Flocculibacter collagenilyticus: one gene and its partner. The protein of the gene in region 1 interacts with the protein of each later gene in a pairwise test. Links are inferred from orthologs where the notes say so. Each region holds a gene or a part of one and is shown in the gene's direction. Other genes may lie near its edges.

What was found. Proteins that work in one complex are often made in the same cells at the same time.
Region 2: the proteins of HUU81_RS04130 (region 1) and fldA interact in binary tests that used the Escherichia coli proteins (3 or more experiments, as listed by UniProt). The link is inferred for Flocculibacter collagenilyticus from one-to-one orthologs.

Annotation. Positions count from the first base shown.
Region 1 is NZ_CP059888.1:930,865-935,708, forward strand. What follows is about bases 1,160-4,070. They hold HUU81_RS04130 (regulatory protein RecX), read left to right. Parts: upstream 1,160-2,317; coding sequence 2,318-2,824; downstream 2,825-4,070. Other genes in these bases: HUU81_RS04120 (DUF938 domain-containing protein), read left to right, coding at 1,160-1,451; HUU81_RS04125 (hypothetical protein), read left to right, coding at 1,572-2,318; alaS (alanine--tRNA ligase), read left to right, coding at 2,911-4,070. In the rest of the region: HUU81_RS04115 (EF-hand domain-containing protein), read right to left, coding at 65-580; more of HUU81_RS04120, read left to right, coding at 867-1,159; more of alaS, read left to right, coding at 4,071-4,844. UniProt on the Escherichia coli protein: Modulates RecA activity through direct physical interaction. Can inhibit both RecA recombinase and coprotease activities. May have a regulatory role during the SOS response. Inhibits DNA strand exchange in vitro.
Region 2 is NZ_CP059888.1:1,892,458-1,897,355, reverse strand. The notes cover bases 892-3,856. They hold fldA (flavodoxin FldA), read left to right. Parts: upstream 892-2,094; coding sequence 2,095-2,619; downstream 2,620-3,856. Other genes in these bases: katG (catalase/peroxidase HPI), read left to right, coding at 2,932-3,856; ybfE (LexA regulated protein), read left to right, coding at 1,800-2,081; HUU81_RS08415 (DUF2788 domain-containing protein), read left to right, coding at 1,578-1,796; HUU81_RS08420 (alpha/beta fold hydrolase), read left to right, coding at 892-1,412. In the rest of the region: replication initiation negative regulator SeqA, read right to left, coding at 1-447; more of HUU81_RS08420, read left to right, coding at 633-891; more of katG, read left to right, coding at 3,857-4,898. UniProt on the Escherichia coli protein: Low-potential electron donor to a number of redox enzymes. Involved in the reactivation of inactive cob(II)alamin in methionine synthase.

The DNA of each region.
Region 1 (4,844 bases):
ATAAATACAAAAAGGCGTTAGTCATGGGACTAACGCCTTTTTTACAGATGAAAAATACTGGTTTTTATTTGTTTTTAACGGTTGTTAACGCTTCATCTTCAGCTACATCTTTACCATACTTATTGATGTAACTAGTAAATTCATATTGGCTAACGCGACGGTCATTATTGGTATCTATATAACCAAAGTGGTTAGAAATATCATCGTCATCGGCTTCTTCAATTGAAATATAACCGCTGCTATCATTATCTAATGCTGCAAAACTATTTTCGATACGATCGAATTTCTTAATTTCTGCTTTAAATGCTGACTCAGTGATCTCTGAATCTTCAGCAACTCGGCCAGTGTTTAATTTCATATACGTGTCATATTCTACACGACTGATGTTGCCATCTAAGTCGGTATCAATATTTGAGAAGTGCTCCCAAATATTGTCATCATCAGCTTCAACCTTAGAAATTAAACCATCGTTGTCATTATCAAGGCTAGCGAAGTCACTGTCGATTTTGTCTACATGGTTTGCACAAGCTGGAATAGTTAACACTGCCGCGATTGCTGTAGTAAGTAATAGTTTGTTCATAATGATGCTCCATGTTGTTTTTGCCACTTCAACCGAAAGCCGGAGGAAGGTTTTTAATATTTGTGATTCAATGGTTACAACATGCGTGCCAATTTATTAAATTATTTAAAATCAATACGTTGTGTCGTTTTGTGATGGTTTCAATACGTACCGCCTCTGTAATATTTACAGATGTTTGTAAATTTTGGATCTAATCCACGTAAGCCTTGGTAACGAAACTTCAATTATTGGGAGATGCTCGTTACACTAAATTGAGATATAAATAGGGAAGAAGTGAGTTAACACGGTGACTAAACGATTTAGCCAAGCAGCAGAGAATAACCAAGAACCTATTCTTCAGCAGTTAACACAGTATTTTGCTACCCGTGCAACAGTACTGGAGATAGGTTCGGGCACTGGGCAGCACGCTGTACATCTTGCGCGTGGGTTATCACATTTAGTGTGGTGTCCAAGTGATCTATTAAATAATTTATCAGGGATTGCAGCGTGGATTAGTGAAGCTGCGCTGTCTAATATCATTGACCCGATTGAATATAATGCGGCACTTGATGAATGGCCCTTAGCTGTAGATGCCGTGTATTCAGCGAATACCGCACATATTATGCAAGCAAACGAGGTAGCAATCATGATGTCAGAAATATCTAAAAACCTACCCGTAGATGGAATATTTGCGCAATATGGCCCTTTTAAAATGAACGGTCGCTGTACCACAGCATCAAATGTCGCATTTAATCAACGTTTATTGCAGCAAGGGTATGGTGGTATAAGGGATATCGCTGAACTTGAAAAGTGGGCAGGCACTGAACTGCAATTACAAGAGAGAATTGAAATGCCAGCGAATAATTTTCTGCTGATTTGGCAAAAATGGTAGCGCCAAGTGCAATATTCTTCTTAAAAATACCCTGCAAAGTAACCGCAATAACTGACTATTGTTGTTAATTCTTATATTATGTCGCCAATTTAATTTATTCAGTCTTCTATAGAAAACAAAATGGCGCTAAATACCTTATCTCTTAAAGCTAAAAATGGTGGCTTATGGATAAAGCATGCATGGGAAATTTTAAAAATTAAACCCGCTAGCTTTATTGCAATCAGCATTTTTACATCATCACTCTTTATTGCAGGTCAACTTCATCCAATACTTGGATTATTGATTATGTTTGCTAACCCTTTTATTACGGCGGCTTATTACGTTGTTATCGAACATGCACGTCAAGGCCATCATATTCGTTTTGAGCAGTTTTTTTCGGCAATAAAACACTTACCAAATAAACTTACGTTATTCCGGTTAGCTGTGGTTTCCTTATTACTATCTGCATTATTTTCAATTGCATTGAGTCCTATTCTTGAAACATTGCAGCAGGGTGCTAAGCCTGACTTTGGTCAAATAGTGTTAGTGGTAGTGGTGTCTGCGATATATATGATGCTATTCGCTTATGCTGTGCCAATTGCTGTATTTACTAAAGAAAAAAGTTTACCAGAAATTTTTAAAGGGAGCTTTTTTGCTTGTTGGCGCAATGTAATTCCACTTACAGTGTACAGCATTATCAGTATGCTACTTATCGCCTTAACTATTCCTACTCTTATGGTCGGGATGATTATCGTTATCCCTGTTCTAACGATTTCGTTTTATCTTTCTTTTATTAATATTTTTGCTCCCTCGCTGATTGTTCAGCAAAGTGAAAATTCGGATGAAGACGATAGTAATAATGGCAACGATGGTATGTTTTTAGGGTAATGTTTAAAAAAAGCACTGCAACTTTAGATAGTCAAAGCAAAGTGTATAGTACTGCGGTGCGGATGCTATCGCAGCGCGACTATTCTCAACAGAACTTAGCTGACAAGTTATTACAGCGCGGTGCTTCAAGCGACCATGTTACTTCGGTCATTGATACGTGTATAAAGGAAGGGTGGCTTGACGATGAGCGATATTGCGAACGCTTTATTGCAGCAAGGGTTGCAAGCGGTATGGGTAAAATGCGAATTTTACGTGATGCGGCACAAAAAGGCATTCCAAAAAATATTGTAGAAACGTGTTTAAATTGTACAGAAATAGACTGGTTTCAAAGCGCTTTAACAGCATATAATAGAAAGTTTTCTGGTATTTCAGTGACAGATTATAAAGACAAAGCAAAATGTATGCGTTATTTACAATATCGCGGCTTTTCTTTTGATGAAATAAATTATGCAATTGAGCAAGCGGCTCAAGAACAAACTAACGATGAAGCACCATTTTCTTGGTAATTAGTTTTCCGCGTAGCGGGTGTTAGTAGTAGCGTTAGTATTAATTAAGTATAAAAGTTTTTAGAAATAAAAAGGTTCGAATTCTTATGACCATGACCACAGCTGAGATCCGCAATGCGTTTTTAACGTTTTTTGCAAACAAACAGCACCAAAAAGTAAATAGTAGTTCTTTAGTTCCAGGCAATGATCCAACCTTATTATTTACTAATGCGGGTATGGTGCCATTTAAAGATGTCTTTTTAGGCGCTGAAAAAAGACCTTATACGCGTGCAACTTCTTCTCAGCGCTGTGTTCGTGCAGGTGGCAAACATAATGACTTAGAAAATGTTGGTTATACAGCCCGCCATCATACTTTCTTCGAAATGTTGGGTAACTTCAGCTTTGGTGATTATTTTAAAACGGACGCTATTAAGTATGCATGGGAGTTTTTAACCGATGTATTACAGCTGCCTAAAGAAAAGCTGTGGGTGACAGTATTTGAAGAAGACGATGAAGCCGCAGAAATCTGGATTAAAGAAATCGGGGTTGCACCTGATCGTGTTTCACGCATTGGTGCCAAAGATAACTTCTGGTCGATGGGTGATACAGGTCCTTGTGGCCCTTGTACTGAAATATTTTTTGACCACGGTGAAGAAATTTGGGGTGGTCCTCCAGGCACGCCAGAAGAAGATGGTGACCGTTACATTGAAATTTGGAACTTGGTTTTCATGCAATTTAACCGTCATGCCGACGGCACAATGGAACCATTACCGAAGCCTTCAGTTGACACGGGTATGGGGCTAGAACGTATTGCGGCAATAATGCAGAATGTTCACAGTAACTATGAAATTGATATATTCCAAAATCTAATTAAAGCTACCGCCGAGATTATTGGTGTTAGTTCTCTTGAAGACAAATCGCTTCGCGTGATTGCTGATCATATTCGCTCTTGTAGCTTCTTAATTGCTGATGGTGTAATGCCATCTAATGAAGGCCGTGGTTATGTGTTACGCCGTATCATCCGTCGTGCTGTTCGCCATGGTAATAAATTAGGTGCCACTGAAAACTTCTTCTACAAACTGGTTGCTACTTTGATCGAGCAAATGGGAGAAGCCTATCCTGAGCTAGTTAAGCAACAAGCCGTTATTGAAAAAATGTTGCGAATTGAAGAAGAACAATTTGCAAAAACCTTAGACCGTGGATTAGCGATTTTAGAAGATAATCTTAGCGCGTTAGAAGGTGATGTTATTCCTGGCGATATCGTATTTAAACTCTATGATACCTATGGCTTTCCTGCAGATTTAACCGCAGACATTGCACGAGAGCGCAAATTAACGATCGACCAAGCAGGTTTTGACGCAGAAATGAAAGCGCAGCGCGAGCGCGCACAAAAAGCGAGTAGCTTTGGCACAGATTATAACGAACAGATAAAGTCTGATAATGCATCTTCTTTTGAAGGCTATGAGCACGTTAAAACAACCAGCTCTGTGTTAGAGATATTTAAAGACGGTGCTCCTGTGACGGCATTAAATGATGGTGAACAAGGGATAGTTGTACTTGATAAAACGCCATTTTATGCTGAATCAGGTGGACAAATAGGTGATACAGGCTCGTTAATCGCTGGATCTGGCGAATTTATTGTTGAAGATACCATTAAATTAGGTAACGCGTTTGCTCATAAAGGAAAAGCGGTCGGTACATTGAATGTATCAGATGAAGTAACTGCACAAATTGATGACATACGCCGCGAAAGAATCAAAAAAAATCACTCTGCAACTCACCTTCTTCATGCTGCATTACAACAAGTATTAGGCGAGCATGTTACACAGAAAGGTTCATGGGTAGGTCCAGATCGCTTACGTTTTGACTTTTCACATTATGAAGCCGTAACCAACGACCAATTAAAAGAAGTTGAGCATTTGGTTAATCAACAGATTATAAATAATGAGCAATTAACAGTAGAGCTAATGGATATTGACGCTGCTAAAGAAAAAGGCGCAATGGCTTTATTTGGTGAAAAGTACGATGATGAAGTACGTGT
Region 2 (4,898 bases), 960 kb from region 1 along the record:
TGATGAGTTTAACTCTTCTTCTGTTTCAGCAAAATACAAACGATTACGGCCTTTAATGTCTAGTACAACATTGAAGCTGTCTTTATGCGCTCTATTCAACAACGACAAAATAAATAGAAAGCGACTAACAACGTTTTTTTGCATGTTTAAGTCTTCTTTATTTAAGAAGTCGAACACGTTGCTGTTAGCTTTCTTTTTCTTTGCTTTATTTGTATTTGACTGAGTGTCATTTGTATTGGTTGTTGCAGGCGTTGTGTCTGCTTGGGCATGCTCAAGCGTAGCAGGATTATTGGAAATTTCGTTTAACTGTACGTTATTTGTTCCCGTTGTGTTGGTTTGAGCTTCTATCAGTAATCTACGTAAAATGTCTGACGCACTCTCACCAATTTGTTCTGTTTTACTTGCTATGTATTGATAAATGTCGTCATCTATTTCTATTGTTTTCATGATTACTCTCTATAACTATCCCCAACGATATTAGATGCTGATTATACTTATAAAAAACTGATAAACTAGATCGCATTAATGTTTTCGATTTACCTGATGTTTTCTTCACCAATAACATTAGCTAATAATTGCTCAGATTTGGATACACCTTCTGAGTAAAGATTAAAAAGAGAGTAATAAATACAATGGTATTAAATTACAAGTTAACTGGCACTGGCGAACCAGTGGTATTAATGCATGGCTTGTTTGGCAGCCTTGAAAATTTAAGCACAATTCAGCGCCACCTAGAAAAGCAATATCAAGTAATTAATATAGATTTAACTAATCACGGCAGTTCTCCTCATAGTGATGAATTTACTTATCAATCTATGGCTAACGACGTGATGGACACCATGAATCACATTGGTATCGATACGTTTAATTTACTAGGCCACTCTATGGGCGGAAAAGTGGCGATGACCCTTGCACTTTCAGCCCCTTCAAGTGTTAAAAAATTAATTTGTGCCGATATTGCTCCAGTGGTTTATAACGACCGCCATACTTACATTATCAATGCATTAAAATCAGTTGATTTGGCAAACTTAGCATCGCGCAATGATGCAGATAAGCAATTGTCTACATCAATTAATGAGCTAGGCGTAAGACAGTTTTTACTTAAAAGTCTGGTAAAAGATGAAGCAACTCAACAATTTCGTTGGCGTTTTAACTTGGCAGGGCTTGCCCAGAACTACTCGCACATTATCGGTTTTGATGAATCTGATGCTTATGAATATCGTCATTTCGACGCACCCGTACTTTTTATAAAGGGCCAGAATTCAGACTATATTACCGCTGAACATCGCGATGTTATCACTTCGCTTTTCCCTAATTCCCAAGCCAAAATTATTAGCAATGCAGGGCACTGGCTACATGCTGAAAAACCAGTAGCATTCAACCAAATTGTTGAACGTTTTTTACAATCTTAATTAAAATTAAATAAGGCAAATCAAACAGTGGCCTGATTGATCTAAATCAAAACTGAAAGAGTAAAGCTTTAGTGCCGCCATAAATTGTGGATAAATTGTGATTATTACTCAATATTCAGAATATTTTGTGCTATATTTCGCGGCCTAATTTTTACGAGGTACATAATGTTCGCTAAATACATCGACCAGATTGAAACCATAGGTCTAAACTTGTTTTTCGTTATCATTTTTTTCTTTATTGGGATGGCGATTCACGATGTATTAAAAAAAGGTGATGTGCCTCTATTTGGTAGAGCAATTGTGTGGTTAGTTCTATTCTTAGGATGTGCAGGTTTTGTTGCTAAAGGCATTATCCAGTTATCTATGGAAGGTTCTGGACTTTAATCTATGGCCAAATATGTTGAAGATCGCACAACTATCGATCTGTTTGAAAATGAAAAACGTCCTGGCAGACCAAAAACAAACCCTCTACCAAGAGAATTGCAGCTAAAGGTAAACAAGCGCAATCAGCTAAAACGAGATAAAGCAAAAGGATTAAAGCGCATCGAATTTAAAGTATCGGCTCATTTGTACGATGTGCTCAGTGAAGAAGCAGATAAGCAAAAAATGAGTAGAAGCGCGCTAATTGAAACAATTTTATTAGACAGATATACAACGTTTAAAGATTAGAAGGTATCAGCAAATGGCAAGTGTAGGCATTTTTTTTGGTAGCGACACAGGCAACACTGAACACGTAGCAAAGCTTATTCAAAAGCAGCTTGGCAAACAAATGGTGGCTGTGCACGACATTGCTAAAAGCAGCAAAGAAGACATTGCAGAATTTGATTTATTATTGTTCGGTATTCCTACTTGGTACTACGGCGAAGCACAATGTGACTGGGATGACTTTTTCCCAGAGTTAGAAGAAATTGACTTTGAAAACAAGCTTGTTGCTATTTTTGGTTGTGGTGATCAAGAAGACTATGCTGAATACTTCCTAGATGCTATGGGCATGGTAAGAGACATTGTAGAAGCCAAAGGTGCAATCTTAGTTGGTCAATGGTCAACTGAAGGCTATAACTTTGAAGCGTCAAAAGGCATGGCAGACGAAAATCACTTCGTAGGTTTAGGTATCGACGAAGACAGGCAGCCAGAGTTAACAGAAAAACGCATTAAACAGTGGTGCGCACAAATTCACGAAGAAATGTGTTTATCTGAACTCGCTTAATCACATAATACAACGCTAAAAAGTTGGTGACTCATTTTCTACTTTAGACTATGACGCCAACTTTTTTTGTGCCTGCAAAACGCTCAATATCTCCCCTATTCAACCTGTACTTACATATTTATAAAACTCTTTTATTTCAGTACTTTAATAAACTGACAAAACGTGTAAAGTAATAAAATGCCAGATTAAATTTTAATTTCTATTCGAATTAAAATTATTTGTGACTATATTCTTCAAATGTACGTATTACTCAAATGATGCAGTTGGGCATTCGTCCATTCATTTCAAAATAAATATAAATAGGATCTGAATATGAGCAACGCAAATAAGTGCCCCGTTATGCATGGAGGGAATACTCTAAATGAAAACTCTGTTACACGTTGGTGGCCAAAAACATTACAGCTAGACATCTTACATCAGCATGACACAAAAACGAGCCCGTATGGTGAAGACTTTAACTACCGTGATGAACTTAGCAAACTTGACATAGCAGCCCTAAAAAATGACATGCTTAACTTAGTAACAGATAGCCAAGAATGGTGGCCAGCAGATTGGGGCAGTTATTCTGGCCTATTTATTCGGATGGCATGGCATTCAGCAGGATCTTATCGCTTAGCTGACGGTCGTGGCGGTGCAGGTTCAGGTAATATTCGCTTCGCGCCTTTAAATTCATGGCCTGATAATGCAAATTTAGATAAAGCACGCCGCCTACTTTGGCCATTAAAACAAAAATACGGTAATAAAGTAAGTTGGGCCGATCTCATCATTTTAGCGGGTAATGCAGCGTACGAAGTGGCTGGATTGAAAACCTTTGGTTTTAGCTTTGGGCGAGAAGACATTTGGCACCCTGAAAAAGATGTATATTGGGGTACGGAAAACGAATGGCTTACCGATGAGCGTTACAAAGAAGAGGATGACCGTAGTTCACTTGAAAATCCGCTAGCTGCGGTAGTAATGGGATTAATTTACGTAAACCCGGAAGGCGTTGACGGCAAGCCAGATCCCAGTCTGACTGCAAAAGATGTGCGTGAAACATTTAAACGCATGGCCATGGATGACGAAGAAACAGCTGCGTTAACTGCTGGTGGCCATACCATTGGTAAATGCCATGGCGTTGGTGATCCTGAAGCACTTGGTGACGCCCCAGAAGGCGCAGATGTTGAACAAATGGGATTCGGTTGGCACAACCCGCATAAATCGGGTAAAGGGCGACATACTCTAACTGGCGGGCCTGAAGGCGCATGGACTAAAGATCCCACTAAGTGGGACGGTGGCTATTTTGAAATGTTACTTGATCATGAATGGGAAGTAACTAAAAGTCCTGCTGGTGCTTATCAATGGAAGCCCGTTGATATCAAAGAAGAAAATATGCCAGTTGACGTAGAAGATCCTTCTATTCCTACTATGCCGATGATGACCGATGCTGACATGGCAATGAAGGTAGACCCTATTTATCGTGAGTACATGGAAAAATTCCGTCATGACCACGAATATTTCTCAAAGGTGTTTGCTCGTGCTTGGTTTAAATTAACCCACCGTGATATGGGGCCTAAATCGAACTACTTTGGGCCAGACGTACCAGAAGAAGATTTGATTTGGCAAGATCCTATCCCTGTTGGAAATAAAAGCTATGACATTGATAGCGCTAAACGCATGATTGAACAAAGCGGACTATCAATTAATGAAATGGTGACTACAGCTTGGGATAGTGCAAGAACCTACCGCGGTTCTGACAAACGTGGTGGTGCCAATGGAGCACGCATTCGTCTCGCCCCACAAAAAGACTGGGAAGGCAATGAGCCACAACGTTTAGCCAAAGTGCTTAACGTGTTAGAAGAAATTGCTAATAACGTAGGTGCAAGTATCGCTGACATGATTGTACTAGCCGGTAATCTTGGCGTTGAGCAAGCTGCCAAAAATGCAGGCTTTGATGTGCAAGTCCCCTTCTCTTCTGGGCGTGGCGACGCTACAAGTGAAATGACGGATGAAGAGTCATTTGAGCCTATGGAACCAATTCATGACGGTTACCGTAACTGGCTGAAGAAAGATTACGCAGTAAGCGCAGAAGAATTGATGCTAGACCATACTCAATTACTTGGGTTAACAGCCCCTGAAATGACAACACTAATTGGCGGCATGCGTGTGATTGGTACAAACCACCATAATACGAGTCATGGCGTTTTTACCGACAATGTTGGCGCACTAACCACAGACTTTTTCGTTAACCTAACAGATATGAAATTCGAGTGGAAACCAGCAGGAAATGGCCTTTTCAACAT